DNA from 3 places in the Luteibacter pinisoli genome. Region 1 is predicted to be linked to each of the others. Evidence: predicted binding sites of a transcription regulator. Region 1 holds the regulator's gene; each other region holds the start of a gene.

The links. The regulator FliA, encoded in region 1, starts transcription of late flagellar genes. The targets are predictions, from matches to a motif close to TAAAGTTTNNCNNNCNNNGGCCGATAA.
Region 2: FIV34_RS06555 (chemotaxis protein CheW) is a predicted target of FliA. The motif match lies at 8,713-8,739, and genes of this name have one in related genera.
Region 3: FIV34_RS03205 (methyl-accepting chemotaxis protein) is a predicted target of FliA. The motif match lies at 5,235-5,261, and genes of this name have one in related genera.

Annotation. Positions count from the first base shown of each region.
Region 1 covers NZ_CP041046.1:3,432,967-3,442,994, forward strand. Annotated here, with positions in the region: gene motD (flagellar motor protein MotD) at 1-714, opposite strand, end outside; gene FIV34_RS15600 (flagellar motor protein) at 711-1,451, opposite strand; gene FIV34_RS15605 (chemotaxis protein CheA) at 1,453-3,513, opposite strand; gene FIV34_RS15610 (protein phosphatase CheZ) at 3,521-4,162, opposite strand; gene cheY (chemotaxis response regulator CheY) at 4,173-4,574, opposite strand; gene FIV34_RS15620 (RNA polymerase sigma factor FliA) at 4,605-5,336, opposite strand; gene FIV34_RS15625 (MinD/ParA family protein) at 5,333-6,208, opposite strand; gene flhF (flagellar biosynthesis GTPase FlhF) at 6,278-7,624, opposite strand; gene flhA (flagellar biosynthesis protein FlhA) at 7,662-9,764, opposite strand; gene flhB (flagellar biosynthesis protein FlhB) at 9,770-10,028, opposite strand, start outside.
Region 2 covers NZ_CP041046.1:1,425,668-1,435,695, forward strand. Annotated here, with positions in the region: gene FIV34_RS06515 (response regulator transcription factor) at 1-333, shown strand, start outside; gene FIV34_RS06520 (DUF3142 domain-containing protein) at 503-1,627, shown strand; gene FIV34_RS06525 (hypothetical protein) at 1,627-4,008, shown strand; gene queA (tRNA preQ1(34) S-adenosylmethionine ribosyltransferase-isomerase QueA) at 4,040-5,074, shown strand; gene FIV34_RS06535 (hypothetical protein) at 5,344-5,889, shown strand; gene FIV34_RS06540 (STAS domain-containing protein) at 5,972-6,289, shown strand; gene FIV34_RS06545 (response regulator) at 6,302-6,664, shown strand; gene FIV34_RS06550 (chemotaxis protein CheA) at 6,705-8,684, shown strand; gene FIV34_RS06555 (chemotaxis protein CheW) at 8,786-9,298, shown strand; gene FIV34_RS06560 (methyl-accepting chemotaxis protein) at 9,319-10,028, shown strand, end outside.
Region 3 covers NZ_CP041046.1:710,940-720,967, forward strand. Annotated here, with positions in the region: gene FIV34_RS03195 (GH92 family glycosyl hydrolase) at 1-1,594, opposite strand, end outside; gene FIV34_RS03200 (TonB-dependent receptor) at 1,677-4,871, opposite strand; gene FIV34_RS03205 (methyl-accepting chemotaxis protein) at 5,321-7,306, shown strand; gene FIV34_RS03210 (ATP-binding cassette domain-containing protein) at 7,313-9,193, opposite strand; gene FIV34_RS03215 (aldose epimerase family protein) at 9,229-10,028, opposite strand, start outside.

The sequences.
Region 1 (10,028 bases):
GAGCAGGCGGGCCACGGTGGCCGCACGCGCTGCCGACAGCTCCCAGTTGGACGGGAACGTGGACGTCGCGATCGGCGTGTTGTCGGTGTAGCCCTCGACACGCATGGTGTTGGGGAACGGCGCGAGGATGCCGGCTAGCTTGCGCAGCACGTCCTGCGCGGCCGGCTGCAGCTTCGCCACGCCCACCGGGAACAGGATGTCGGTGCGCACTTCGATTTCAAGCCAGTCCGGCGTCTGCCGCACGCTCACGAGGCTCTTGTCGATCAGCGGCTTCATCGCGCGCTGCACTTCGTCGGAAATCTGGCTGAGGCTGGGCTGCTCGACCTTGCCCACGGAGGCATTGTCGGCCGGCGCCGTCTGGCGCTTCTCGCCGGGCTGGCGCTCGGCGGCCGCGCCTTCGTGGCCCGGCAGCGGCAGGTTGCGCGGCGGAATCGGCACGTCGATCTTCGCGATCGGGCTGGCCGCCGGCGCACGCGACTGGTTCGGCAGCGGCACCTGCACCGCAGGCGTGCTGTCGCGGGTGGGCTCGATCACCTTGCCGGTGCCGTTGAAGGCTTCATTGATGGATTGCGCCATCACCCGGAACTTGGTTTCGTTCACGGCGGACACGGCGTACATCACCACGAAGAGCGCCAGCAACAACGTGATCAGGTCACCATAGGGGATGGCCCAACGCTCGTGGTTGATGTGTTCCTCGTGATGGCGGCGCTTCACTGCAGGAACCCCTGCAGCTTGCTCTCGATGTGCCGCGGGTTATCGCCCTGGGCAATCGAGACGAGGCCTTCGACGAGGATTTCGCGCATCTGCGAGCGCGCGCGGGCCAGGCCTTTCAGGCGCGCCGCCATCGGCAGCGCCAGCAGGTTGGCCAGGCCGATACCGTAGATCGTGGCGACGAAAGCGGCGGCGATGCCATGGCCCAGCTTGCTGGGATCGGCGAGGTTCTGCATCACGGCCATCAGGCCCATGACGGCGCCGATGATGCCCATGGTCGGCGAATACGCGCCGGCGTTCTCGAACACCTTGGCCGCTTCGATGTCGATGTGTTCGCGGGTGAACACTTCCACCTCGAGCACGGAACGCATGGCGTCCGGCTCCGTGCCATCCACCAAAAGCTGAAGCCCCTTGCGGATGAAGGGGTCCTGTTCGCGCTCGATGGCGGGCTCCAGGCCCAGCAGGCCCGTGCGTCGTGAGATCTCGCTCCACCCGACGATGCGGGTGACGAGATTCTCGGATTCGATATCGGGTGGCCGGTACACCCACGGCAGCATGGCCCAGGCGCGCTTGAGCACGGGGCCCGGGGTCTGCACCAGCAGCGCGGCGAAGGTGCCGAGGAAGACGATGACGAAGGCGGCAGGATTCCACAGGGCGTCGAGGCTCGAGCCCTTGAGGATGGTCCCCACGATGATGACCAGGAAGGCCAGGATCGTGCCGACAACGCTCACGATATCCATATCAGACAGCCATCCTCAGGCTGGGCAGCACCTGGCCGCTGTCATCGGCCAGGCCCGCGAGGTCAAGTACGAGTGAGATACGTCCATCGCCGGTGATCGTAGCACCGGCCACGCCGGGCACGCCCTTCAGGAAGGGACCGAGCGGCTTGGCCATCACATCTTCACGGCCCAGCACTTCGTCGACGAGGCAACCCAGCGTCTGGTGGCCGATCTGCACCACGACGACGTGTCCACCCCTGCCCTGCGCGCCCGCCCAGTTGCCGAGGTCGGCCAGCGGCAGCGCGCGGTTGCGGTGCGCGGCCACCACGCGGCCGTCCAGTTCCTGGACCTGGCCTTCGGCGAGCTCGAACACTTCGGCGACGTTGGACATCGGCAGGCTCAGCAGGCGGTTGCCCACGCGCACCATCAGCACGCGCAGGATCGCGAGCGTCAGCGGCACCGAGAGGCGCACCGTGCTGCCATGGCCCACCCGCGAATCAATCGACAGGGTACCGCCAAGTTCAACGATTTTTGTCTTCACCACGTCCATGCCGACGCCGCGGCCGGAAATATCCGAGACCTGGCTGGCGGTGGAGAACCCGGGGCGGAAGACGATTTCGTAGCATTCGCGCTCGTCGAGGCGAGCGGCCTGCTCTTCATCCATCAGGCCCTTCTCGACCGCCTTGCGGCGCAGGACTTCCGGGTCCATCCCCTTGCCGTCATCGGTGACGGTGATGACGATGCGGTCGCCGTACTGGCCGGCCGCGAGGCGCACGGTGCCGGAACGCGACTTGCCCGCGTCTTCGCGGACGTCAGGCATTTCGATGCCGTGGTCCACGGCGTTGCGCAGCAGATGCACCAGGGGATCGGCCAGGGCCTCCACCACGGTGCGGTCGATATCGGTGTCTTCGCCTTCGGTGACGAGCTCAATCTCTTTGCCGAGCTGGCGGGCCAGGTCGCGCACGATGCGCGGGAACCGCGAGAACAGCTTGCCCACCGGCTGCATGCGCATGCGCAGCACGGCGTTCTGCAGGTCTTCCGCCACGCGCTCCAGCTCACCGATGGCGCGTTCCATCGGGTCGTTGGTGCCGCGGGGTGCGAGATTGGTCAGGCGATTACGCACCAGCACGAGCTCACCCGCGGCGTCGACAAGGCTGTCGAGGCGATGGGTATCAACGCGCACGGTGGTATCGGCGGCAGCGGCCGGCTGGCGCTTTTCGCTCGGCGCGCTAGCCGCTTTGGGCTTTTCAGCCACCGGCGCGGCAATCGGTGCCACGGCCGGCGCGACTGGCTCGGCAACAGCAACGGCGACGGGAGCGGCCTGCGTCGGCAGTTCGGCGTCACCCGGCGCAGCCGTACCGTAGAGCTGGTCCAGCAGGGCTTCGAACTCGTCATCGCTGATGGCGTTGCTGTCGGCCGCCGCGGGCGCATCGGCAACCGATGCGCTGGGCACATCGGCGTCGATGGACGCGCCGGGAGCGGCCGTGCCGTAAAGCGAATCCAGCAGCGATTCGAATTCGTCGTCGGAAATGGTGCCGGTGGATGCCGGCGCGGGCGCCCGGTCGGCGCGCGCGGCGTCGAGCAGGGCCTCGAATTCGTCTTCGATCGGATCGTAAGGCTTCGCCGGCGCCGCGGCGGGCGCCGGCTGGCGTGGGGCGCTGATTGGCACCGCCAGGGCCACCGGCGCGGCAGAAGCGGCACGACCCGGGATCACCAGGCGATCAAGCAGTGAACGCGGCGCGGGCTCGGCGGGTACACCGGCGTCGGCCGCGCGCATCATGTCGTTGAGCAGGTCGAGCGACTCCAGCAACGCGTCCATCAGGCCGGCGTTGAGGACGATGGCGCCGTTACGCGCCTCGTTGAGCAGGTCTTCCGCGCGGTGGCACAGTTCCACCATGGCGTTCAGGCCAAGGAAGCCCGCACCGCCCTTTACGGTATGGAACGCACGGAATACCGCGTTCAGGAGCTCGCTGTCTTCCGGCGAGGCCTCGAGGTCCACGAGCTGTTCGCCCAGGGTCTCGAGCAGTTCGCGCGCCTCGATCAGGAAGACGTTGAGCAGCTCGTTGTCCAGCTCCACGCTCATGCCGGGCTCAGAACCCGAATTCGCTGAGGAGGCGATCCACTTCGTCCTGGCTGACCTTGTCCGCGGCCGGCGTGTTGCCACCCGCGAGCGAACCGGTGAGGCGCACCAGCTCGATCAGCGAGGACTCGACCTTGGCCATGAAGGCTTCGACCTGGGCGACGCGCTGGCCGGACAGATCCTGCCAGGACTGCGCTTCGACCATTTCGCCGAAGCCGATGTCGCAGCTCTGCGCGAAATCGCCCACGCGCACGGCCAGGGCCGTCGCGTTGACGTTGAAGACGGGGTCGGCCTGGTCGAGCACGAGCAGCTCGTCGGCCTCTTTCGCCAGGGCCTGCGCCTGCGGGCGCAACTTGTCGCTGAAATCCAGCGTGCGGTGGGCCGCCTGCGAACTCATTTCGAGCACGTCACGCAGGTGCTTGCGCGCGTCACTCATCGTGCCCGGGATGCCTTCGCTGGAGATATCGGCGGCAAGGCGGCGGGCGGATTCGTGGAGGTCGCGCGCCAGGTGGCCCAGCGCCATGAACAGGTGCTGCTCGCGGCTGCGGATAAGGCTGTCGAGCGCCTTTTCAAAAGCCACGCTATCGTCGGCGTCGAGCAGCTCGCGCAGTTCGGGGGCCACGTCCTGGCCAGCGGAAATCATCGTGTTCATGGTCAGTCCCTTAGCCCGCGGCCGCAGCGAGTCGTTCGAAGATCTTGTCGAGCTTTTCCTTCAGCGTGACGGCCGTGAACGGCTTCACGACGTAACCATTCACGCCGCTCTGCGCGGCTGCGATGATCTGGTCGCGGTTGTTCTCGGCCGTGACCATCAGCACCGGCAGCTTCTTCAGCGCGGCGTCGGCACGAATGGCACGCAACAGGTCGATGCCGGTCATGTTCGGCATGTTCCAGTCGGTGACCACCAGGTCGATGGGCTGCGAGCGCAGCAGCGCCAGCGCCGCGTTGCCGTCTTCCGCTTCCTGGATGAGCGTGTTGGTGAAACCCAGCTCCACCAGCAGGTTACGGACGATGCGCCGCATGGTGGAGAAATCGTCCACCACGAGGATTTTCATGTTCTTGTCCAAAACGTTCTCCGCCTTACTGCCGCGTCGTTCTTAGTGTTTGTCTTTCCAACCTGACATGCGTGCACGGAGTCGGATCAGGGCCTGGCCATGGATCTGGCACACGCGCGATTCGCTCACTCCCAACACCGCACCGATTTCCTTCAGGTTGAGTTCTTCATCGTAGTACAGCGACATCACCAGCTTTTCGCGCTCGGGAAGCCCGTCGATCGAGTCGGCGAGCGCATGGCGCAGGCCGTCTTTTTCGAACAGGCCGTCCGGGCCCGCGGCGTCCGGGTCGGCCACGTCGATCGCGAAACCTTCGTCGCCTTCCGGCGCCGTCAGGCTCAGCAACCGCGCACTCGCCGCGTCGGCCAGGATCTGGTTGTACTCCATGGCATCGATGCCAAGACGCTTCATCACTTCCACGTCGTTGGCGTCGCCGCCGGTTTCGTTCTCGATCTGCCTGGTGACTTCCGCCACTTCGCGCAACTTTCGGTGCACGGAGCGCGGGGTCCAGTCCGTCTTGCGCAGTTCGTCCAGCATGGCGCCACGAATGCGGATGCCCGCATAGGTTTCGAAGCTGGCCGCGCGAGTCGGCGAATAGTTCCTTGCCGCCTCAAGCAGGCCGATCATCCCGGCTTGCATGAGGTCGTTCGCATCGACGCTGGGCGGCAGGCGGCCCATCAGGTGATAGGCAATCCGGCGCACCAGCGGCGCGTGCGTTTTTACCAGTTGATCGGCCGGAACCTTAGTGATTTCAAGGTATTCGCTCGCGACGCTCACAACGGCAGCCCTCCCCCCACGTGCTCGCGGCCGGCAAAAAAGCCGATCCGACCCTGACCACGGGGTTCGGGTTCACCCCATGTATCGACCGACCTGGCCATATTCTTGAATCCCACCGCCGAACGGCTGCTGGGCCAGGCTTCGACCACCGCCGACTGGCGGCGGATGGCCTGGCGCAGGTACTCGTCGTGCGGAACCATGCCCATGAAATCCAGGGACACATCGAGGAACCGATTGGTCACCCGGGAGAGCTTTTCGAACAGCTGGCGGCCTTCCTGCGCGTGGCGAACCATGTTGGCCACGATGCGGAAGCGGTTCACCGCGAATTCGCGCGACAGCACCTTGATGAGTGCGTAGGCGTCGGTGAGCGAGGCCGGCTCGTCGCAGACCACCACCACGACCTCGTCGGAGGCGGCGGCAAACATCGACACGCTATCGGAGATGCCCGCGGCGGTGTCGACAATCAGGTACTCCGGCGCCAGCGGGTATTCGTCGAAGGCGCGGATGACGGCGGCATGCTCGATGTTCGGCAGCTGGGCCATGCGGCGGGTACCGGAGGTGGCCGGGATCACCTTCAGGCCATGCGGCGCTTCCAGCACCAGGTCTTCGATGGCGCAGGCGCCTTCGAGCATGTGACCGAGATGGCGCGTGGGCTGCAGACCGAGCAGCACGTCGATATTGGCCATGCCGAGGTCGGCGTCCAGCAGGAGGACGTCACGCCCGCCCATGGCCAGGGCCATGCCGAGGTTCACGGCCACCGTGGTCTTGCCCACGCCGCCCTTGCCGCCCGCGATCGCGATGCTCCGCGTGGGGCGGCGGTCGGCTAGCCAGTTAAGCGTGGCGGCCTGGGAATTGTCGACGTGTGTGGTCATGAAGGAGTTCACTGCCGTGAAAGAGGTTGCGGATGCGGTTGCCGGGGTCACGTTCGTCAGAATCTGCGATCAGGCCAGGGCCGGTGAAGACGCGAAGCCGAAGCGGTCGGCAAGTATGGCGTCATCCGGTTCGTCGTTGCGCTGCTTGAGCATCTGGGCGGCGAGGCAGACCAGCTTGCGTGCGTCAGCAGTGGCGATGTCTTCGGGAACGCGCTGGCCATCCGTGGTGTAGTCGAGCGGCATGCCGTGGCGGATCACCGCCGACAGCGCGCCACCCAGGAGCGGGGTTTCGTCGAGCTTGGTAAGAATGGCGCTCTGCGGCTTCAGCGGCGCATAGGCGCGCACCGCGTTGTCGATGGCCTGGGCCTGGGCGTTGGCGGCGAGCACCAGGCACACGCGGACGTCGGCCATCGCACGCAGCGTCTCGAACTGCTGCTGCAGCTTCGGGTCGTTGCCGGCCAGGCCAGCGGTGTCGATCAGTACGGTGTGCTTGCCACGCAGCTGCAGCAGCACCGTGCGCAGGCTGGCGGCGTCGTGGGCGTTATACACACGCACGCCCAGAAGGCGCCCATAGTGTTCCAGCTGCGCGCCAGCACCGATGCGGTACTGGTCGGCGCTGATCAGCGCGACGTTGGAAGCCCCGTGGCGCAGCACCGCGCGGGCGGCAAGCTTGGCGATGGTGGTGGTCTTGCCGACGCCGGTGGTGCCGACGAAGGCGGTGATGCCACCCCCGACGGTGTCGAAGTTGCGGCCGCTGGTGCGGATGTTGCGCGAGAGGATGCCCAGCGGCAGGTAACGGGCCTGCTCGACGGTCATGTCCGCGGGCAGTTCGGCGCACAGGGCGCGGGCCACGTCGCCGTCGATACCGAGGCGGGTCATCTCGCGAAGGACACGGGCGCGCAGCGGCTGCTCGCGGTCCATCTGGTTCCAGGCCAGCGCGGAGAGCTGCACTTCCAGCATCTCGCGCAGGTTGTTGATTTCGGCGCGCATGCCGTTCACCGCGGTGTCGTTCTGCGGCGCGCTGACGGTGGCGGCGCGCACCACGTCGGCGACGCTGGCGGCGAGCGCGGAGGACGACTGGCGCTGCGGCGCGTTCGGGTTGGCCGGCGCGGCCTTCGCGGCACGCTCGACGGCGGCGGCCGTGGCGGCGCGGGCCTGGTCGACGCGGGCCAGGCGCTCGGCTTCGCGGGTATCGCGCACCGCACGCATGATGCCGGGCTTCTCTTCCGCCTGCGGCTCGTCGAACGCAAAGCCGGCCTCGCGGACCAGGGCCTCGTCGTAGTCGAGCGCAGCGATGATCTCGATGCCGTCGTCCATGCGCCGCGTGGAGAGGATCACGGCGTCCGGACCCTGCTCGTCACGCACCTGGCGCATGGCCTGGCGCATATCGGAAGCAACGAATCGTTTGATTTTCATGCGATCGATCCTGTTCTTGTCGCGCGGTACGTCATGTCTAGCGTCCCAGTGCCGTCACCAACTTGACGCGGCGGTTATCCGGAACCTCGTTGTAGGCAAGTACATGCAGGTTTTGGGCCACATGGCGCGTAAAGCGCGACAACCAGGGACGAAGGGCCGGCGAGACCAGCAGCACGGCCGGTTCACCCGCCGCTTCCTGCCGACGCGCGGCTTCGGCGACGTTCTTCTGCAGGCGATCGGCCAGGCCCGGCTCGACGGCCGCGCCGGCGGGGCCACCACCCTGCAGGGATTGCAGCAGGATCTGTTCGAGCTCCGGCGCCAAAGTAATGACAGGCACTTCCGAACCCAGGCCGGCGATTTCCTGGACGATCTGGCGACCGAGGGTGACGCGCACCGCGGCGGCGAGCACGCCCGGATCCTGGCTCTGCCCCGCATGCTCCGCCAGCGATTCGACGATGCCGCGGAAGTTGCGGATGGGCACGCGCTCGGCCAGCAGGTTCTGCAGCACCTTGACCACGGCGCCAAGCGACAGGCGCTTGGGTACCAGGTCTTCCACCAGCTTAGGGGTCTGCTGGGCCAGGCGGTCGAGCAGCTGCTGGACGTCCTGGTGGCCAATGAGTTCGTGGGCGTGGTTTTGCAGGATGTGCGACAGGTGCGTCGCGATGACGGTGGCCGGGTCGACCACGGTGTAGCCCAGCGTCTGCGCGTGTTCGCGCATGCCCGGCTCGATCCACACCGCGTCCAGGCCAAAGGCCGGGTCGCGCGTGGCGATACCGTTGATGGTGCCGTGCACCCGGCCCGGGTCGATCGCGAGCATGCGCTCGGTATGGATCTCGGCCTCGCCCATGGGCACGCCCATCAGGGAGATGCGGTAGCCATGCGGTGCCAGGTCGAGGTTGTCGCGGATGTGCACGGACGGCACCAGGAAGCCCAGCTCCTGGGACAGCTTGCGCCGCACGGACTTGATGCGGGCCATGAGTTCGCCGCCCTGCGCCTTGTCCACCAGCGGGATCAGGCGGTAGCCGACTTCGAGGCCGATGGTGTCCACCTGGGCCACGTCTTCCCACGACAGTTCGAGGCGCTCGGCCGGCGGCGCGGCCTCCAGCGCGGCAAGCTCGGTGCCCGGCGCGCCCGGCGTGCCGGTCGCTGGCGCCTGCTTGCCCTGGTGCAGCTTGAACGCGGCGAAGCCGGCGATGCCCGCCAGCAGGAGGAACGGAATATTCGGCATGCCCGGGATCAGGCCCATGACGCCGAGCACCGCCGCGGCCACGCCCAGCGCCTTCGGCTGCGCAAACAGCTGGCCGAACACCTGCTTGCCCATCTCCTGCGACTTGGACACGCGGGTGACGATCACCGCCGTGGCGATGGAGAGCATCAGGCCGGGCACCTGGGCGACGAGGCCGTCACCGATGGTCAGCAGCGTGTAGGTACGGGCCGCTTCGCTAGCCGACAGGCCATGCTGGAACATGCCGATGAAGAAGCCACCCAGCATGTTGATCGCGAGGATGAGCATGCCGGCGGTGGCGTCGCCGCGGACGAACTTCGAGGCACCGTCCATCGAGCCGTAGAAGTCGGCTTCCTCGCGGACTTCCTGGCGGCGCTCGCGCGCCTGTTCCTGGGTGAGCAGGCCGGCGTTGAGGTCGGCGTCGATTGCCATCTGCTTGCCGGGCATGGCGTCGAGGGTAAAGCGGGCGGTCACTTCGGACACGCGGGTGGCGCCCTTGGTCACCACCACGAAGTTGATGATGGTGAGGATGGCGAAGACCACGAAGCCGACGGCGAAGTTGCCGCCGATGACGAACTCGGCGAAGGCCTCGATCACCTTGCCGGCCGCGCCCGGGCCGTTATGGCCGTGCAGCAGCACCACGCGGGTGGAGGCGATATTCAGGGCCAGGCGCAGCAACGTGGCGAACAGGACCACCGTCGGGAACGAGGCCAGCTCCAGCGGCCGCATCACGTACATGGTGGCCAGCAGGATCACCAGCGACAGCGCGATGTTGAAGGTGAACAGCAGGTCCAGCATGAACGGCGGCAGCGGCAGCATCATCATGCCGAGCATGATCAGCATGGCGACCGGTGCGGCGACGCCACGGCGGCCGATCTGCCGGAAGGTGCCCATCAGGTTGGTGGAAGCTGCCATGTGTCTCACTTGTCCATGCGGTAAGGGCCCATCAGCTCCGGATCGATATCCTGCTGGGGCATGTCAGGCGGGACGTCGCCAACGGCGATCGCCTGCTTCAAACGGAACACGTAGGCCAGGATCTGGGCCACGGCCACGTACAGGGCCGAGGGGATTTCGCGTCCGATCTCCGTCGTGTGATACAAGGCTCGTGCCAACGGAGCCGCTTCCACCACCGGAACCTTCGCATCGGTGCCGACTTGCCGGATCTGCAGGGCCATTACA
Region 2 (10,028 bases), 2.0 Mb from region 1:
CGCCGCGCGCTGGACGCGGGCGTCAGCGGCTACCTGCTCAAGGACGCGCCGGCGGAGAACCTCGCCGAGTCGCTGCGCCTGGTCCACCGCGGGGGCAGGGCGATCGACCCGCAGCTAGCCCTTGAGGCGTGGTCCGAAGCGGACCCGCTGAACGATCGCGAGCGCCAGGTGCTGCGCCTGGCCGGGGAAGGGCAGTCGGCCAGCGACATCGGCACCCAGCTGAACCTGTCGCACGGCACCGTTCGCAACTATCTGTCCGAGGCGATCGGCAAGCTGGGCGCGGCGAACCGGATCGAGGCCTACCGGCTGGCCCGTCAGAAGGGCTGGCTTTAAGCTCGGGGGCGTGCCGACGCGGGGTCGCGGCACATGCCTACAGATCGGATGGCATGCGCGCTGCTAAAGTCCGCGACATCTCACGGGAGCCATCGGATTGGCGCGCACGCTGCACATCGTCATAGCCTGCTTCGTCGCCCTGGCGCTCGCCGGTTGCGGGCGGCCGGCCGTGCCGTTCACCCATGACGCCTACATCTGGCAGCGCCAGTGGACGCCCGCGTTGCGGGAGTCCGTGGCTGCGTCGCGCGATCTCGTCCACGCCTGGCGCGTGCTGCTCGCCCAGGTTGCCCGCGATGGGCGCCTGCAGGCGTTCGCGCCTGACCGGGAAGCGCTGGCCGCCAGCGGCCGGCCGGTGGTGCTCGTCGTGCGCATCGATGGCCGGCTGGATCGCTTCGACGGCGACGCGCTGCGCGAACGCATCGCGCAACTGGCCCGGCAATGGCCGGGCGCCGCGGGCATCGAGATCGACTACGACTGCCCGACGGCACGCCTTCCCGCGTACACCGCCTTCCTGGCGCAACTGAAACCCGCGCTGGGCGACACGCCGTTGTCGATCACCGCCTTGCCCACCTGGCTCGGCTCACCCGCGCTGGACGGCCTGCTGGCGGTCCCTGATGCATCGGTTGTGCAGGTGCATGCCGTGCAGGCGCCGCAGGCCGGCCTGTTCGATCCCGCCGTCGCGGCCGGTTGGGTGCGTCGATTCGCGAGCCATACGCGCAAGCCGTTCCGCGTCGCCTTGCCGACCTACGCCTCGCGGGTGAGCTGGAACGCGGATGGGTCGTTGCTGGCCGTCGAAAGCGAAAAGGCGGCGCTCGCCGGAGGAGCCGGTGCGTCGGAATTGTACGCGGCGCCCGGCACCGTCCTGGGCTTCGTGCGCGAGCTGCAGGCGGCACGCGTGCCCCACCTCGAAGGCATCGTCTGGTTCCGCTTGCCCACCGCCGACGACAGCCGCGCCTGGAGCCTGGCCACGTGGCGAGGCGTTGTTGCCGGGCATCTCGACGACGCGCCGCTGCGCCTGCGTTTGCGCGACGCGGGCGACGGCGCCCGCGACGTCGTGCTCGAGAACACGGCCGGCACCGATGCCACGGCACCGCTGCGCGTCGACCTGCCAGCGGGCTGCGCCCTCGCCGACGGCATCGACGGCTACCGCCTCGCGAAAGCCGGCGCCACGCTTTCCCTCGTCACTACACAAGCCCGCCCCGTGCCCAGCCACGCCACCCGTGCGATCGGCTGGGCGCGCTGCAGCGCCGGCACGCTGACCACCATGACCCTGCCCGGAATCCCTGTTTCCTGATGAAGCCCACGATGCTGAAGCACAACGCGCTCGCCGCCGGCCTGGTCCTGGCCACCCTCGGTGCCGTCGCCTGGGCCTGTGGCCCGGAATTTCCCACCCAGATGCTGGACGACCGCGCGACATCGCTGAAGGCGGCGCCGCAGAATACGTTCACCTTTGAAGTGCAGCACCTGCTCCCGGCCGCGGACGCGATGGACGCCGCCGAAACACCGCGATACGGCGATGCGCCCAAGCGCCAGGACCTGCCGGACGACCAGCAGGCGAAGGTGGCGTCGCTGATGGGCTCGGCGGATGGCGCGGCCGCTTACGCCGCGGGCGATGGCCTCCCGGACGACGTGCGCCAGTACGTCGCTGGTGCGGTCGACTACAACCGGGCGACCGCGTCTTGCCCGCCGGCCGAACAGAACGAGTACGGCGACGCGACGGCGCGGCCGCCGTGCACGACGTTCGATGCCTCGGCGCTGGATGCGGCGCAGGCCAGCTTCGAGAAGGTGCTGGCGTTGCCGGCGGAGCAGGCGAAGGCGCGTGGCGCATGGGCCGCGTACATGCTCGGCGAAGCGCATGCGTTGCGCGCGACGAAGGCCGCGGGGTCGCCGGCGTTCGGCGCCGAACGCGATGCGGCAGCCAGGGCTTTCCAGCAGGTGCGTGCGCGTGTGCTCGCCGGCGCGTCCGATGCGCAGGGCCTGGGCGTCGCGAGCTTCGGCGAAGAAGCGCGGCTCAGCCTGTTCGCCGGCAAGACGCCCTGCACGTGGAGCCACTTCGCCCACGTCGACGATTGCACGCGCGACATCGCCCCGGCCGATCTCAAGCACGCCATCGCGCTGTACGCCGCGCAGGCCGGGCACGGTTCGGGCAACGCAGTGGATTCGCTGGAGGCGATCGCCGCCGCCGTGCTCTCCAACGATGGCCAGGCGGCGTCGATCATCGATGGTCCGGTATCGCAGCGGCTGCTCGTGGCCTATGCACTCGCCCGCATCGAGCCGCAGAACTACAAGGGCCAGCCCTCGCCGGTGCTGGCGCCGCTGGTCGAGGCGATCATGGCTAACGGCGCGGACAAGGTGGCCTCCGCGGACCGCCTCGCCTCGCTGGCCTACGAGTCCGGGCGCTACGACGATGCCGAGAAGCTCGTCGGCAAGGCTGAGGGCCCGCTCGCCGCGTGGGTGCGCGCCAAGCTGGCGCTGCGCAAGGGCGACGGCAACGCCGCCACCGCGGCGTACGCGGAAGCCGCGAAAGCGTTCCCGGCCGCCGATGACCCCAAGGCCTCGCTGGCGCCGGGTAGCATCCACCGGCTGATGGGCGAGCGCGGCGTGCTTGCGCTGTCTCGCGGGGACTACATCGATGCGCTGACGCGCTTTTACGAAGCGGCCAGGGCGGTCGGTGGCGACGGCAACACCTACGACGAGCTGAGCAGCACCGGCATGGGCTACGGCAACGACGCCGCGTACGTCGCCGAGCGCGTGCTGACGGTGGAGGAGCTGAAGACCTTCGTCGACGACCATGCGAAGGCCTATTCGCCGGCACCCAAGGCCAGTGACGCCCAGGCGTCCTATGCGGGCACGACGATCGACGACCACCTGCGCTACCTGCTCGCGCGCCGGCTGATGCGCGCCGGCCGCTATGACGACGCGTACGCCTACCTGCCGGCCGCCGGCGACGAGCGCTTCGGCGATGTCGACCTCGTGGCGAAGGCCAAGGCCTATGCGCGAGCCGTGCACGAGGGCGACAGCGCCTGGTCCGACATCACCAAGGCCGAGGCCCGCTACCAGGCCGCGGTAATCGCCCGCGAGAACGGCATGGAGCTGCTCGGCTACGAGCAGGGCCCCGATTACTTCGACAATGGCGGCCTGTTCCAGGGCGGCAGCGGCCAGTCGGCCGTGTCGCTCAATGGCGAATACGTCACCGACGGCGAGCGCCAGCGCTTCAAGGGGAGCGCGCCCACGGTGGGCCACCGCCTGCATTACCGCTACGTCGCCGCCGACCGCGCCGTGTCGGCCGCCGACCTGCTGCCGCCGCGCTCGCAGGCGTTCGCCGCCACCCTGTGCCAGGCCACCCACTGGATGCTCGAGGGGCCGCCCGACTATGACGAGCTGCGCGACGGCGACCTGGGCCACCCGCTGAACGACCGCCAGCGCCGTGCGCAGGCCTACTACGCCCGCTACGTGAAGGAGGGACCGTACGTCGAATGGGCGTCCGATTTCGGCTGGTCCTGTGAAGAGCCGGACTTCGCGGCGGCCCGGGTGCTCAAGCGCGCGCAGCAGGTCCGGGCGGTGAAACACTTCGTCCGTCACTGGCTGCCGCTGGAGATCGGCGTGGCCGTGCTGGCCGTGGCCGGCCTGGGCTGGGCGGTGGTCCGCCGCCGTCGCCGCCGGATTGCGCCATAATCCCAGCCCCCCGTTCCCCCGGCCGCCGTACGTGAAGAAATCCGACTTCGACTTCGATCTCCCGCCCGACCTGATTGCCCAGATGCCGCTCGAGCGCCGCTCGGGGAGCCGGCTGCTGGTGCTGGACGTGGCCGGCCGGTCGAAGGCCAACCGGAAGTTCTACGACCTGCCGGACCTGGTCCAGCCAGGCGACCTGATGGTCTTCAACGACACCCGCGTGCTTCCGGCCCGCCTTTACGGCCGCAAGGACAGCGGCGGCGCCGTGGAGATCCTGATCGAGCGCGTCACCGGCGCGCACGAAGCCCGCGCCCAGCTGGGCGTGAGCAAGAAGCCGAAAGAAGGCGGCATCATCGAGCTGGCCGACGGTACCCGGATCACGGTGATGGGCCGCGACGGTGAGTTCTTCAACCTGCGCTTCGACATCGAGGAGCCGTTGGAGCGCCTGCTCAGCCGCCTCGGCGAAATGCCGCTGCCGCCGTACATCGAGCGCAGCGTCGACGACACCGACATGGAGCGCTACCAGACGGTGTTCGCCCGCGAGCCTGGTGCCGTGGCCGCACCCACCGCCGGCCTGCATTTCGATGAAGCCCTGCTGGAGAAGCTTCGCGCCAAGGGCGTGGATTTCGGCTACGTCACTCTGCACGTGGGCGCGGGCACCTTCCAGCCCATGCGTGCGGAGAACGTGCAGGACCACGTGATGCACCGCGAGTGGCTGAACGTCGGCGCCGAACTGGTCGAGAAAATCCGTGCCACCCGCGCGGCGGGCCATCGCGTCATCGCCGTGGGCACCACGGTGGTGCGCGCGCTGGAAAGCGCCACCGTTGAGGGCGTGCTGCGCCCGTTCGCCGGCGAAACCCAGATCTTCATCTTCCCGGGCTACAAGATCACCAGCGTCGATGCGCTGGTCACCAACTTCCACCTGCCGCAGTCCACCCTGCTGATGCTGGTCTCGGCACTCGCCGGTAAAGAGGTGATCCTGGATGCCTACCGCTACGCCGTGCTCCAGCGCTACCGCTTCTTCAGCTACGGCGACGCCATGCTGATCCTGCCGCCAAAGGCACCCTGAGCGAGCGCCGACGAAAACGCGGGAAGCACAAAAGGAGAGGGGAGCCATAGGCTCCCCTCAGAGTTTGAGCGCCGCCCGCGGTCGCCATACGGAGATGGCTGACCGACCCGGAAATCCGGATCCTCGCTCGAACTGGATGGACCTTTCGGCCTCAGGCTCCAGACCCCTAGTAGCTACCACGCCCTACAGCCTCTCGGGTGGGTAAATCGTCGGTGGGTTTGATATAAAAATTAGTGCTTACCCCATGGATTGTCAACGGAACCTCAGGGATGACTCAAATTCTCGCGCCCGGTGGCTTGGCCACGGCGCCAAGTCCGCATTTAAACGACAGATGGGAAGTGAACGGGTGTGCCGATCTCGGTTTCCTGGATACGAAAAATCTGTCTGGCGACTATCCGGCTGAGCACATGCCCATCCGACTCGCGCGCGGATTTCACGACCATGGAAGAAACGCCGGCTGGGGCGAAGTCCACATCATGGCTCGCCACGGCCGGTGGGTAGCGAGGGTAGCAAGGCAGATCAGGAAGGAGCCTCTATCCGTTGCAGAGCTCGCGTGGCTCAAGCTTCAGCAGACGGGCACGATCTACGAGGCCGAAAAGACGTCGAAGACCAAGCTGGCCCTGTCGGTCGGCCACGGCGCATTGATGGTTCTTCAGTATGTCAGCGTCGGATTTTTCTCCATCACCACGCTGTACGCGATGCCGTCGCAGATCGATGGCCGATCGGTTGGCCGCTACGTTGGCAGGAAGCACCGGGCGGAGCGGCCACTTTGCGAACTGGTGTCCTCCCAGACGGACGGGCGGCATGTGTTCTAGGTCGCATGCCCCTCGGTCTCGCTAAAGGTTTGCCCCCAAGGGCCGATAAGCCATCCGAACGACCCCCGGGCACGGCAGGACCATGGCAAAGAAATCGACTCAAAACGCGACCCAGGCGCCTCTCGCGCTGGAAGCGGACCTGCGCCTCACCGCCGCGCCGGCCCTGCGCGATACCCTGCTGGCGGCGCTCAACGCCGGTGCGGCCGTGCAGCTTGACGGCAGCGCGGTGGCCCAGGTGGACGCGGCCGCCCTGCAGGTGCTGGCGGCATTCAGCCGTGACGCCCGCGCCGCCAGCGTGCCGGTGGCCTGGACGGGCGCCAGCGATACCCTCCGCCGCGGTGTCGCGGTGCTGGGGCTTCATGCATTGATTGAACTGCCGGCCCACGCCGGCGTGAACTGAAGGTAGTGACCGATGGCTAAGATTCTTGCGGTAGACGACTCGGCCTCCATGCGCAGCATGGTGGCCTTCACCCTGCGTGGCGCGGGCCACGATGTCGAAGAGGCCGATAACGGCCGCGCGGCGCTCGACCAGGCCGGTGTGCACAAGTTCGACCTGGTGCTGGCCGACGTCAACATGCCGGTGATGGACGGCATCTCCATGGTCCGCGAGATGCGCACCATGTCCGGCTATGCCGGCGTGCCCATCCTCATGCTGACCACCGAGTCGGACACGAACAAGAAGATGGAAGGCAAGGCCGCCGGCGCCACCGGCTGGCTGGTGAAGCCGTTCGACCCCGACCAGCTGCTGGCGACTGTCGCCCGCGTGCTCGGTTAATCCACTGATCCAGACGTTCCGGTAATTCGAAGGCACCTCCATGTCCAAAGTCGATCTGGCGCAATTCCACAAGGCGTTCCACGAAGAGAGCCTCGACGGTCTCGACGCCATGGAGCAGGCGCTGCTTGCGCTGGACGAGGGTGCGGAGGATCCGGAACTGATCAACGTCGTGTTCCGCGCCGCCCATTCGATCAAGGGCGGCGCGGCCACGTTCGGTTTTGCCGACGTCGCCGCGTTCACCCACGTCGCTGAAAACCTGATGGACGAGGTCCGCAGCGGCCGCCGTCCGATGGAAAAGGCCGTGGTGGAGCTGCTGCTGCGCTCGGGCGACATCATCCGCGACATGCTGTCCCTGCAGATGGCCGGCCAGCCGGGCGCCACGGCGGAAAGCCAGGGCCTGCTCGCCGAACTGTCGGCCATGGTCTCGGGTGGTTCTGCCGCCCCGGCGGCCGCCGCGGCCAAGGCCGCTGCGCCGACTGAAACCATCGAAGGCTGGGACATCGCGTTCCGTCCGTTCGATTACCTGCTGAAAACCGGTAACGACCCGGCGCGCATGTTCCGCGAGCTCGAAGGCATGGGCCCGCTGACCGTCGCCGCCGACGCCTCCAAGCTGCCGTCGCTGGCGGACATGGATCCGTCGTCGTCGTACCTCGCTTACACGCTTCACCTGGCGGCCGGCGCGAAGCGCTCCGCGGTGGAAGGCGTGTTCGACTGGGTGGACGGTGATTGCGACCTCACGATTACCCCGCGTATCGCGGCGCCGGCCATCGAGGCTGTCGCGGTCGCTTCGCCGGCCCCCGCCGCGGCGCCCCGCGCCGTGCGTGACCCGGCCGCCAACAGCGAGGCCAGCTCGGTCCGCGTTGGCATTGAGAAAATCGACACCCTGATCAACCTCGTTGGCGAGCTGGTGATCACCCAGTCCATGCTCAGCCAGTTCCACGACGGCGTGCAGGAATCGCAGCTGGAAATGCTCCGCCAGGGCCTTGCCCAGCTGGGCCGCCACACGCGCGAGCTGCAGGAAAGCGTGATGAGCATCCGCATGCTGCCGATCAGCACGGTGTTCAACCGCTTCCCGCGCCTGGTCCGCGACCTGGCCCAGAAGCTGGACAAGAAAGTGGTGCTGGACATGCGTGGCGAAGGCACCGAGCTGGACAAGACGGTGCTGGAGAAGATCGGCGATCCGCTGGTCCATCTCGTGCGCAACGCGATCGACCATGGCCTGGAAGTGCCGGCGAAGCGCCTGGCCGCCGGCAAGGGCGATACCGGCACGCTGCGCATGGAGGCCTTCCATCGTGGCGGCTCCATCGTCGTGAAAGTCAGCGACGACGGCGCGGGCCTCAACCGCGACGCCATCGTGGCCAAGGCCGTCCAGCGCAACATCATCACCTCGGGCGACGGCATGACCGACGACCAGGTGGCCGACCTCATTTTCGAAGCGGGCTTCTCCACCGCCGCCGCCACCACCGACCTTTCGGGCCGTGGCGTGGGCATGGACGTGGTCCGTCGCAACGTCATGGACCTTGGTGGCACGGTGGCGATCAGCAGCCGCGCCGGCGAGGGCACCCGCTTCACCATCACCCTGCCGCTCACCCTGGCCATCATCGACGGCCTCACCGCCGCGGTGGGCGAGGAGACCTACATCGTGCCGCTGGTCTCCATCGTGGAGTCGGTGCAGGTGAAGGCCGACGCGGTGCGCAGCGTGGTCGGCGGCGGCGAGCTGTTCCGCTTCCGCGACGAATGGCTGCCCATCGTTCGCCTGTACGACGTGTTCGGCTGTGAAGGCGAGCGCCGCGCGGTCGACGCCGGCATCGTCATCGTGGTGGAAGGCGAGGGCACCCGCATTGGCCTGTTCGTCGATGAACTCATTGGCCAGCAGCAGGCCGTGGTGAAGTCCCTCGAAGCCAATTACCGCCGCGTGGCGGGCATTTCCGGTGCCACGATCCTGGCCGACGGCTCCGTCGCCCTGATCGCCGATATCGCGGGCCTCGTCCGCCTCCAGGGCCGCCGCAAAGCCGCCTGACCCGCTGGGTTTTGTCTCAAATTCCCCCTCAAGAATGGGGCGGGCTGGCCGATACCCCTTTGAGGGGTCCCGAACGCCGCCCCATCCGCAGTGGGAACAGAATGAACCAGCCAGCCAGCACCGCCACCGTGGCCGACGAAGCCGCGCAGTACCTCACCGTGAATCTCGGCAACGAGGAATACGGCGTCGATATCCTCGCCGTCCGTGAAATCCGTGGCTGGACACCGGTCACCCGTATTCCCCAGGCACCCAGCTACGTGCTCGGCGTGCTCAACCTGCGCGGCGCCATCGTCCCCGTGCTGGACCTGCGCCTGCGCTTCGGCCTGGCCCGCGAGGAATACACCGCCACCACCGTGTGCGTCATCGTCATGGTGGCCGGCCGCCAGTTCGGCGTGGTCGTGGACGCCGTCTCCGACGTGGTCGAAGTCGTCGCCTCGGGCATCCGCCCGGTGCCCGACATGGGCACCACCGTCGATACCGAATACCTGAAGGGCCTGACGTCTGCCGGCGAGCGCATGGTGCTCCTGCTCGACGTGGACCGCCTGCTGCAGCCGCAGGACGCCCAGATGCTGGAAGCCGCGCTGGCTTCTGCCGACACCAAAGCCGTTGCCTAAGCTCTCGAACTGGAATCGTAATGAAGAAGTTGAAGCTGAAGATCCCCGCCCTGACTGTTCGCGGGCGCCTGTACGGCGTGCTCGGCCTGCTCACGGCCATGCTGCTCGGTGGTGCCGCCGTCGGCCTGGGTGCCATGTACTTCCAGAACGAAGGCATGCGCCAGATCTATGAGGAAGAGCTCGCCCCGTCGGAAATGCTGAGCCGCGTGAACACCCGCGCCCTCATGGCCTTCGTCGTGCTCGGCGAAGCGGCCGCCAAGGTTGACCAGAAAGACCAGGTGAACCAAAAGCTCGCCGAGTTCGACAAGTACCAGGAAGAAATGACCAAGTTGAAGGCCGACTTCGTCAAGCTGCCGATGTCCGACGACATCAAGAAGCTCTACGACAAGTGGCAGGCGACGAACGACGACTACAACTCGGCCAAGGCCGACATGGTCGACGCCCTGAAGCAGGGCGACAACGGCGCCTCCGACGTGCTCGAGCTGCAGGTTCGCCCGCTGCTGATGGATCGCCAGGACAAGCTCAACAAGCTGATCGAAGCCAAGCGCATCGAAGCCGAGGGCATCTACGCGAAGGAAACCGCGCAGTACAAGACGATCCGCGCACTGTCGATCGGTTCGCTTTCCGTCGGCCTGTTCATCTGCCTGCTCATCGGCGTGCTGGTGGTGCGTTCGATCATCGCCACGCTCACGAAGACGGTGGCCGTCGCCCACGAGATTGCCGAAGGCAA
Region 3 (10,028 bases), 1.9 Mb from region 1:
CGAAGACGTTTTTGTAGTTCGCGGCACGGCGTTCGAACATCGCGGCGTCGTCGGTCTTGCCAAGGCGGCGGGCCACGTCGGCGAGGGCGTGGTCATCCCAGGCGTATTCCAGCGTGGTGGCCACGCCGGCCTTGCCGCCGGCGTACGGCGGGCTCGGGTTGCCTTCCGGCACGATGTCTGAGATCCAGCCGTTCTTGTCGTACTCGGCAAGGTAACCGCGCGGGCCCTTCGGGTCGGTCGCGTTCTTGCGCAGGGCGTCGTACGCGGCGGCATAGTCGAAGGGGATGCCGCGCTGCTGCGCGCCATCGTAGAGGAACACCGCATGGTCACCATGGAACGAGGTGTTCATGTAGCCACGCTCGACGGCGCGGTCCAGCTCGGAGCGCATGATGTCCTGCACCACCTTGGGCTGGAGCAGCATCAGCAGCGTGATCTGGTTGCGGCCGGTGTCCCAGTACGGCACGGGGCCGTAGTGGTCGTAATCGGCCACCTGGTCCTGGCCCGCCGAGTTCGTGTAGTGCTCACCCTTGCGGGCGATCATGCGCGGGCTGGCAAAGGAGTGGTACAGCGTGGAGTAGAACAGCATGCGCTGCTTCGGCGTGCCGCCGGTCACCTGTACGCGGTCGAACAGCTCGCCCCAGATGGCGCGGGCCTTCGCGTGCACACGGTCGAAATCGGTGTCGCTGTCCTGCGCCTTGAGTCGCTGCTCGGCCTCCTGCGCGCTGTGGCCATGCGCGATGCGCACCACCACCTGGTCGCCGGCCTTGGTATCGAAGGTGACATAAGCGCCGGCGTAATTGCCCGACACCTTGTTGCGGCCGGTCTGGACGTCTTCGCGGCCCAGGCCTTCGCCCTTCTCGGTCACTTCGGCGTGGAAGGTGCCGAACTTGGTGAAGGGGCGCGAGAACTCGGCGACGAAGAACGGGCCATCGGTATCGCGGTCGCGGCGGCCGGTCGTGGCCGCGCCACGGATCGTGTGGTCGTCGACCACTTCCACGTCACCACCGTCGCGGCGCAGGTTCAGCACCACGTTGGAGCGGTGGCTTTCCGGGAAGGTGAAGCGCATCAGGCTGGTCCACTGCGTGGCAGTGAGCTCCACCTTGGTATGGAACGTGGCCAGGTCCACCGCGTAGTAGCCGGGCGAGGCTTTCTCGGTGGCCTTGTCGTAGTACGAGGTGGCGTAATCGGGCGGGACGGTCCAGTCGCCGACCACCGGCATCACCAGCGGCGCACCGCGTGCGCCATACGTGGAACCGCCGCCACTGAAGCCGACCATCGCCGGACGGCGGTAGTCATAGGCCACGGGGACGCCGGTGGCAAAGCTGAGGTCGGCATTGATGTTCACCGGTGCGGCTTCGGTCGCGCTTTCCGGCAGGCTGGCGCCGGGCGTGGTCATGCCGGTGTAGAGCGGCTCGCCCGGGGGCGGCGCGTTGCCGATCAGCTCCTGGCGATCGAGCGAGGCGGTGCCGACGAGCGGGTTGGCTTCGTCAACGGGCGAACGTTTCGGAGGGGTGGCGCCGACGGTGCCCAGCAGGGCGAGCGACACAGCGACGACGAGAGCACGGCGGGAGGCGCGTGCCTTGGAAGAATTCATGATGTTGTCCTTCGACGGAGTGGGGATGCATCCGTTGAAACGAAGACGGGGCCAGGCGATGTGCCTGGCCCCGTCGATTTTCTTACTTGTCCGATTCACCACCGAACTTGTAGGTCACACCCAGGTAGTACTGGCGGCCCGGGTACAGCAGCTGGACCAGTCGTGCACGGGTGTCGCCACCGAGATAGGTGTGCGGCGTGGCCTTGTTGAAGTTGATGATCGACGCCGTGACCATGAAGTGCTTGTTGAATTCATAGTCGCCGTTCAGGTCGATCTGGTGGTACGGCTGCGCGTACACCGGCAGGCCCGACGCCAGGCCGGTCATGGTGCGGCCGGTCCAGTTGTCGCTCGCACGCAGCAGCAGGCCATTCTTTTCATAGAACAGCGAGGCGTTCGCCGCGTACTTCGCGCTGCCGATCAGCTCGGCCTTGCCCACCTGCGTATCGCCCAGGGAGACCGCCGTTTCGTTGGTCTTGTTGAGCGTGTAGTTCAGGATGTAGCCGAAGCCCGAATCCCAGGTGTGCTGGTTGTAGATTTCCACACCCTTCGACGTACCCGAACGACCGTTCGCGTTGGTGCTGTACTGCAGGAAGTTCGTCTGCGTGCCACCGACGTCAACGTTGATGTTGTTGACGGTGACCGGGACGACGAAGTTCTTCACCTTCTTCTGGAACAGATCCACGCCGACGACCGAATGCGGGCCGTAGTACCACTCGCCGGCCAGGTCGAACTGGGTGGCCGTGAACGGCTTCAGGTCGGCATTGGCACCGGAACCGTACCAGCCCGGCAGGGGAGCACCGAACTGCTTGCGGTCGTTGTAGTACTCCTGCGTGTTGTTGGTCAGCTGGCCGAGCTGGGCGAGGTCCGTGTAGTTGGCACGGGCCAGCGCCTGCGAGCCGGCGGCACGGAGGATGAAGTCATCCCAGATCGTCCACGCGATGTTGAAGCTCGGCAGGAACTTGTTGTAACGCTTCTGCGTCGTCGAGTTGGTGTAGTTCTCGATGACCGACACTTCGCGCGGCAGGTACTGGAAGTCACCCGGGGCGCACGCACCGCCGCCCGCGTTCACGCCCGACGCCGGGCAGATCAGGATGTTGCCCTGCGGATCGTGGTAGTACACCGCGTTGTTCGTGGTGACCTGGTTGGCGACTGTGAGGTCCTGCTTCGTGGTGACGAAGCGCAGGCCGACGTTACCGCGGATGGTGCCGGTGTCGAAGTTCGCCTGCACGTAGGCCGCAGCCACCTTCTCACCGATCGACGACTTGTTCTGCGGCTTGTTGTAAAGCGTGCGGTCGTAGGTCGAGTTCAGGTAGTTGTAGTACGCCGGGAAGTTGATCGCCGGGAAGATGTCGTCGCCGTACGCGTGGTTCACGCCGTTGAGGTAGTTCGGCTCAAGGAAGCCGGCCGGCAGCTGGCCCGCGTTTGGATCGCAGGTCTGGAACTGCAGCTGGGTGCCCTTGCAGTACCAGCGCACTTCGTTGCTCTGCTGTTCGGCATTGGCGTCGGTGTACTTGCCGCCAAACTGGATCGACTGCAGCCAGGTGGAATCCAGCGACCAGGTGAAGTCGGCCTGCGCGAAGTTCTGCGAGTTCGAGGTGTTGACCATGTTCGAACCGGTGGAACCCAGGTCGACCTGGCCCGCGCCGTTGATCATGTTCTGCAGCACGCCCTGCTCGGCACTGATGCCCGGCTTGCCGGCCACGTCGGTACCGGAGGTGGTCCACGACGCGCCATCGCTGCCGTTCACCCACTGGCCGTTCACGAAGTTACGCGGCTTGGCAGCCATGCCCAGTTCGACCGACGGGCCGCCCTTGGCCCAGGTGCGGCCGAGGTTGAACGAACCGCTGAGCGAACCGCCGTTGTCCCATTCGCCTTCCAGGTTGAGGGTCTGCGAGGTGGCCTTTTCGACCGAGTAGTTGCCGTTGAGCCACGGAATTTCCGTGGAGCAGACGTCGACGGCCTGGCGGGCCGCGCCGGTCACCGGGTTGACGGCCGAGTTACAGCCCACGCCCGCAGCCGGGAGCTTGTAGTTCGCGCCGGTAACGATGGTGTGCGACGGGTCGAAGGTCAGGCCGTTCGGTGCCAGCAGGCGGCCGTTCTGGTCCGCGAAGTTGGAGTTGTTCGGCAGGCCCCACTCGGGGATTTCCAGCGTATTGGTGATCTGGGTCTGCTGGCGCTCGAAGCGGAAGTAGTTACCCGTCAGCAGGAAGTGGTCGCTGGGCTTGAACTGCATCGTGGCCTGGGCACCCTTGGTCTTCAGGGTCAGGTCGTTGCGGCTCGTGGCGAACTGCTGCGGCATCCAGAAACCGTTGGAGACATTGCCGGCCTGGTCGACGACGCCGTTGCCCCAAAGATCGATGTTGTTGTTGACCGCGGCATCGTACGGGTTGCCGTGGATGTCCACCGGCGACTGCGTGCAGGTGGTGTGGTCCTTGCAGTTATCCGACCACCAGTGCCAGCTCGAGGCATCGGCTTCGTACGTGGTCGCCTGGCGCTTCTGGTACGAACCGGCGACGAGGACGCCGAAGGTCTCGTCCTTGTTCTTCCACGACCACAGGGCCGAACCCTGTGGCTCGGTCTTCGCGCTGGTGTCGGAGCTGGCGGCGGTGCCCGAGACAAAGCCTTCGTTGGCAGCCATTTCCAGCGGGCGGCGCGTGCGCAGGTCGACGTTACCGCCGATGCCGCCTTCGTCCAGGCGGGCTTCAAGGCTCTTGTAGAGCTTGATGTCCGAGAACATGTTGGCCGGGAACAGCGTGTAGTTGAACGAACGCGTCAGGCCGGCCGAGGTATCGGCCGAGGCGACGTAGTTGCCGTTCAGTTCGGTGTAGGTCAGTTCGGGAGCGAGGCCGCGGATGCTGACGGTCTTGCCTTCGCCGGATTCACGGCTGATGACGACGCCCGGCACGTGGGCCAGCGCGTCCGCGATGTTCTTCGCCGGGAACTGCGCGATGTTCTGCGCGTTGATCACTTCGACGATGGAGTTGGCTTCGCGCTTGTCCTGGACGTTCTGCTCGATCGACTGGGCATAGGTGGTGACGACCACCGTATCCAGGTTCGTGGCGTTCTGGTCCTTACCTGCCTTCTGGTCTTTATTGGTTTTCTTCGCGGCTACCGTGTCATCGGTTTGCGCAGGCGCGGCTGCGGTGGTGGCGGCAGGCGCTGCTGTCTGCGCGAACGCGGTCGCGGGTACGCCGATGAAACCGGCGATCGACAGGGTAGCGGTGGCGAGCGCGGCGCAGAGCGGCTTGCGCTTAAGCATGTGTGGCAGATAAGTCACTTTTGAATTCCCTCAGTGGTGTGCGCCATGTTTGGAGTCGGCGCGGTGTCCCCCGTACATCACTGCTGCAGATGCCCGATCTATTCGTGCACGTGCCCCTCCTCATCCTGTGCTTGGATCGATCCAAATTTCAGGCAGCCGATCCCGTTCCCCAGCCCGGCAGCTATGGTTATGTCGCTCTACAAAGTTTTCCCCTGGGGGGAAGCATCTGCTTCCAAACCCTCCCCGCCCCGGTTTCCGTCATTCAGGTTCAGGGGCTTTTCGCCCGCAACCTTTCCTGACTTGGATCGATCTAACTCCCCGTGGGGCGAATTAAGACGCCGAAGTTGCAAGGTGTCACGCTGCGCCGCAAAAAAACTCGGCTAAAGCTCCCCCGGACCCTGCCGAAAACGGCTTGGCATGACTGGCGTCATTCGCCGTCCAACCCGCTTTCCTCCTCAGGTTTCACCATGAAAGACACCCCTCAACGCGCGCGCTGGCGCGGCCTGAGCGTGGGCGCACGCCTTACGCTGCTGGTCGTGGCCATCGTTTCCCTGGGTATTGCCCTGCTGACGGTGCTGGTTACCACTCTCGTCTCAAGGGAGCTGGAGACACGCTCGCGCGACGACCTCAGCCGGGGAAACGGCGCCATCATTGCGATGGTGAATACGTTCAGTGGCGCACTTTTGGCCGAATCCGACCGTTTCCTTGCCGTTTTTGAGAGCTACTTCCCAGCGACCGCGCTGGGTATGGACCCGATGAAGCGAGTGAAGATGGGCGACCGCACCGTCCCCGTGATGACCCTGGAAGGCAAGCCGGTCAATGGCGACTTCACGGTGGTCGACGAGTTCTCCGCCCGTGCCCACGTCGTCGCCACGCTGTTCGTGCGCGACGGGCAGGATTTCATCCGCGTCACCACCTCGCTGAAGAAGCAGGACGGCTCCCGCGCCGTGGGCACGTCCATCGACCACGCCCACCCGGCCTTCCCCCAGCTGCTGGCCGGCAAGGGCTATGGCGGCCCGGCGGTGTTGTTCGACAAGCCATACATCACGCGCTATGAGCCGATCCGCGACGCGGGCGGCAACGTCATCGGCGTGTGGTTCGTCGGCGTGGAGATCACCCAGGAGATGGACGCGCTGCGCGCGCAGATCGCTTCCATCCGTATTGGACAGAGCGGGCATTACTCCGTGATCGACGCCAGCGCCGGCAAGCGCTACGGCTCGTACATCGTCGACCCGGCGCTGGCGGACCCTGCCGCGAAGGCCGATAGCGCCGCGCTGAAGGCCGTGGGCGTGGATGGCCAGCCGGTGTACGCGTCGATGCTTTCGACAGGCAAGGGCGAGGCGCGCTATCGCGTCGCCGTGGCCGGGCGCGAGACCGAGCGCCTCGCCGTCTATGCCACCGACCCCGCCTGGCACTGGATGGTGGCTGGCACCGTCGATACCGATGAGCTGTATGCGCCCGTGCGCCACCTGCGCAACGTGGCGATCATCAGCAGCCTGGTGATCATCGGCGTGCTGTGCCTGCTGCTGTTCGTCGCTATCCGCGTGCGTATCACCCGACCGCTCAAGTCGGCGGTGGATGCGGCCAGCCGTCTCGCCGAGGGCGACCTCACCACGCGGCTTGCCTCCACGCGCGCCGATGAGATCGGCCAGCTGATGAACGCCATCGACGGCATCGGCGATGGCCTGGGCGGTATCGCCCGCTCGGTGCGCCGTGCCACGGCGAGCATGACCAGCAGTACCTCGGAGATCGCGGCCGGTAACACCGACCTGTCGATGCGCACCGAACGCCAGGCCGCCGAGTTGCAGATGACCGCGGCCAGCCTGGACTTGCTGACGCGCACCGTGCGCGATAACGCGGGCAACGCCACCCGTGCGAGCGCCCTGGCCGAAGGCGCCAGCGTCGCCGTGCAACAGGAAGCCGGCGCCATGGCAGAGGCCGTGGCCTCCATGAATGGCATCCAGGCGTCGGCGCAGCGGATGGCCGATGTCATCGGCATCATCAACGGCATCGCCTTCCAGACCAACATCCTGGCTTTGAACGCGGCGGTGGAAGCGGCGCGCGCGGGCGAGCAGGGCAGGGGCTTTGCCGTGGTGGCGGCGGAAGTGCGCAACCTGGCGCAGCGCAGTGCCACGGCCGCGAAGGAAATCGGCGCACTGATCAGCGAATCGGTGGCGCAGGTGGATACCGGCCACGGCCTGGTGACGGAAGCAGGCCACAACATGCAGGCCGTGATTGGCCGCATCCGCGATGTGGCGTCGCTCATGGGCGACATCAGCCGCGCCTCCACCGACCAGTCCGAGCAGATTGGCCGGATCAACCATGCGGTGTCGCGCATGGATGATTCGACCCAGCAGAACTCGGCGCTGGTGGAAGAAGCCGCAGCCGCGGCCAAGAGCCTGGAAGACCAGGCGGCCGACCTCGCCCGCGTGGTCGAGGTGTTCCGCCTCTAAGGAGGGTTAGCCCTCCAGCTCTTCCCAGCGGGCGAAGGCCGTGTCGAGCTCGGCCTGGATCTTCGCCAGCTCGTCGTTCGCCCGCGTGATCGTCGCCGCGTCCTGCTGGTAGTACTTCGGATCGTTCATGGCTTCCGTGCGCCGTGCGATTTCGGTTTCCAGCTCTTCGAGCTTCGCCGGCAGCAGGTCCAGCTCGCGCTGTTCCTTGAACGAGAGCTTCTTCTTCGCGGCCACGGGTGCAGCCACCGGTGCCGGCGCGGCGACAGGTGCCGGCTTGGCCGTGGCGGCCGCGGCGGCCTTCGCCGCGGCGATGATCGGCTTCTGGCGCAACCAGTCGCTGTAACCGCCGATGTAATCGCCGACCACGCCATCGCCTTCGAGCACCAGCGTGCTGGTGACCACGTTGTCGATGAAGTCGCGATCATGCGAGACGAGCAGCAACGTACCGGTGTATTCGCCGAGCAGCTCTTCGAGCAGCTCCAGCGTTTCCACGTCGAGGTCGTTGGTCGGTTCGTCCATCACCAGCAGGTTGGACGGCTGCGCGAACAGCTTGGCCAGAAGAAGACGATTGCGCTCACCGCCGGAAAGGCGGGTGATCGGTGCGCGCGCACGTTCCGGCGAGAACAGGAAGTCCTGCAGGTAGCCGATGATGTGCTTGCGCTGGCCGTTGAGCTCGATGTATTCGCGGCCTTCGGCCACGTTGTCCAGCGCGTTCATGCTGTCGTCCAGCGCCATGCGGTGCTGGTCGAAATAGGCGATTTCCAGGCCCGTGCCTTCGACCACCGTGCCTTCCTGCGGAGCCAGCTGGCCGAGCAGGATTTTCAGCAGCGTGGACTTGCCGGCGCCGTTCGGGCCCATGATGCCCACGCGGTCGCCGCGCATGATGGTGCCGGAGAAATCGGCGATCAGCGTGCGGCCGTCGTAGGCCTGCGTGACGTGCTTGGCCTCGACCACCTTGCGGCCCGACGCCTGCGCGTTGGCCATCGTCATCTTGGCGTTGCCGGTCTGCTCGCGGCGCTCGGCGCGCTCGAAACGCATGGCCTTCAGCGCACGCACGCGGCCTTCGTTACGGGTGCGGCGCGCCTTGATGCCCTGGCGGATCCACACTTCTTCCTGGGCGAGCTTGCGGTCGAAATGCGCATTTGCCTGCGCCTGCGCGTGCAGGCGCTCTTCGCGGCGGCGCAGGTAGTTGTCGTAGTCGCCCGGCCAGCTGGTCACCTGGCCGCGGTCGATCTCGACGATGCGGGTGGCCAGCGAACGCAGGAAGCTACGGTCATGGGTGATGAAGACGATGGCGCCGGCGAAGCCCTTGAGGAAGCCTTCGAGCCAGGCGATCGCCTCGATGTCGAGATGGTTGGTGGGCTCGTCGAGCAGCAGCAGGTTCGGGTCGCGGACGAGGGCCTGGCCCAGCAGCACGCGGCGCTTCATGCCGCCCGAGAGGTCGGCGAAATCGGTGTGCCCCGGCAGTTCCAGGCGCTCGATGATGTTTTCCACGCGGGCGTCGAGATCCCACGCGTTATGCGCTTCGATCTGCGACTGCACGTCGCCCAGCGCGTCCATGTCGCCCTCTTCGAGCAGGTGGTGGTAGCGGGCCAGCAGGTGGCCCAGCTCGCCGAGGCCATCGGCCACCACGTCGAACACCGTGCCGGCGGTGTCCTGCGGCACTTCCTGGGTAAGCCGCGCCACGCGCGTGCCGCCCTGCAGGCGGATTTCACCGTCGTCGGGCTTCAGCTCACCCGCGATGAGCTTCATCAGGGTGGACTTGCCGGCGCCGTTGCGGCCGACGATACAGACGCGCTCGCCCAGGTCGAGCGAGAGATCGACATGTTCAAGCAGGAGGGGGCCGCCGACGCTGTAGTCGAGGCCGAGGATCTGGATTAGGGACATCTCCCTATTCTACCTGCTCCGGTGCTCCCGCCCCGTTACAACGTGTCCAGGCGGTAACGGGTGGCCTGGCGGTAGGTGGCGCCGGGGCGCAGGATCGCGGCCTCGGCGTCCGCCATGTTCACCTGGTCCGGGAAGGCCTCCGCCTCCAGGGCGAAGCCCGCGAAGGCCTGGTAGCGCTTGCCGTCGCGGCTCACCTGGCCGGCCAGCTTCTGCCCGCTATAGAACTGAAGGCCCTCGCGGTCTGTCTCCACGGTGAGACGGCGCCCGCTGGAGGGCTCGGTGACGACGGCCACCACCCGCGAAGCGCCGCCTGGGGCCGGGGCCGGGATGTAGCAGTGGTCGAAGCCGCCGGCCAGGCGCAGCTGGGCGTCCGGCCAGTGCAGGCGCGAGCCGATCGGCGCCGCCGTGCGGAAATCGAAGGCGGTACCGGACACGGGCTGCCGCTCCGTGGGGATGGCCCCCGCGTCGGTGGCCAGGAATTCCGCCGCGTCGATGCGAATCAGGTGGTCGCGGATATCCGGGCGGCGGTCGTTGAGGTTGAAGTACGGGTGCGAGGTAAGGTTCAGCGGCGTCGGCGCGTTGGTGGTGGCCTCGTAACGGAGGTCCAGCGCGCCGTCGTCGTCCAGGGTGATCCGCAGCGTCACCCGGACATCGCCGGGGAAGCCGCCATCGCCCTCGGGCGAGGCGAGCTGCAGGCATAGCGCGTCGCCGTCCACCTCGACATCCCAGCGCCGCGCGTGGAAACCATCGTGGCCGCCGTGCAGGTGGTTGTCGCCATCGTTGCGGTCCACCTTGTACTCGATGCCATCGAGCTGGAAGCGGCCGCCGCGGATAC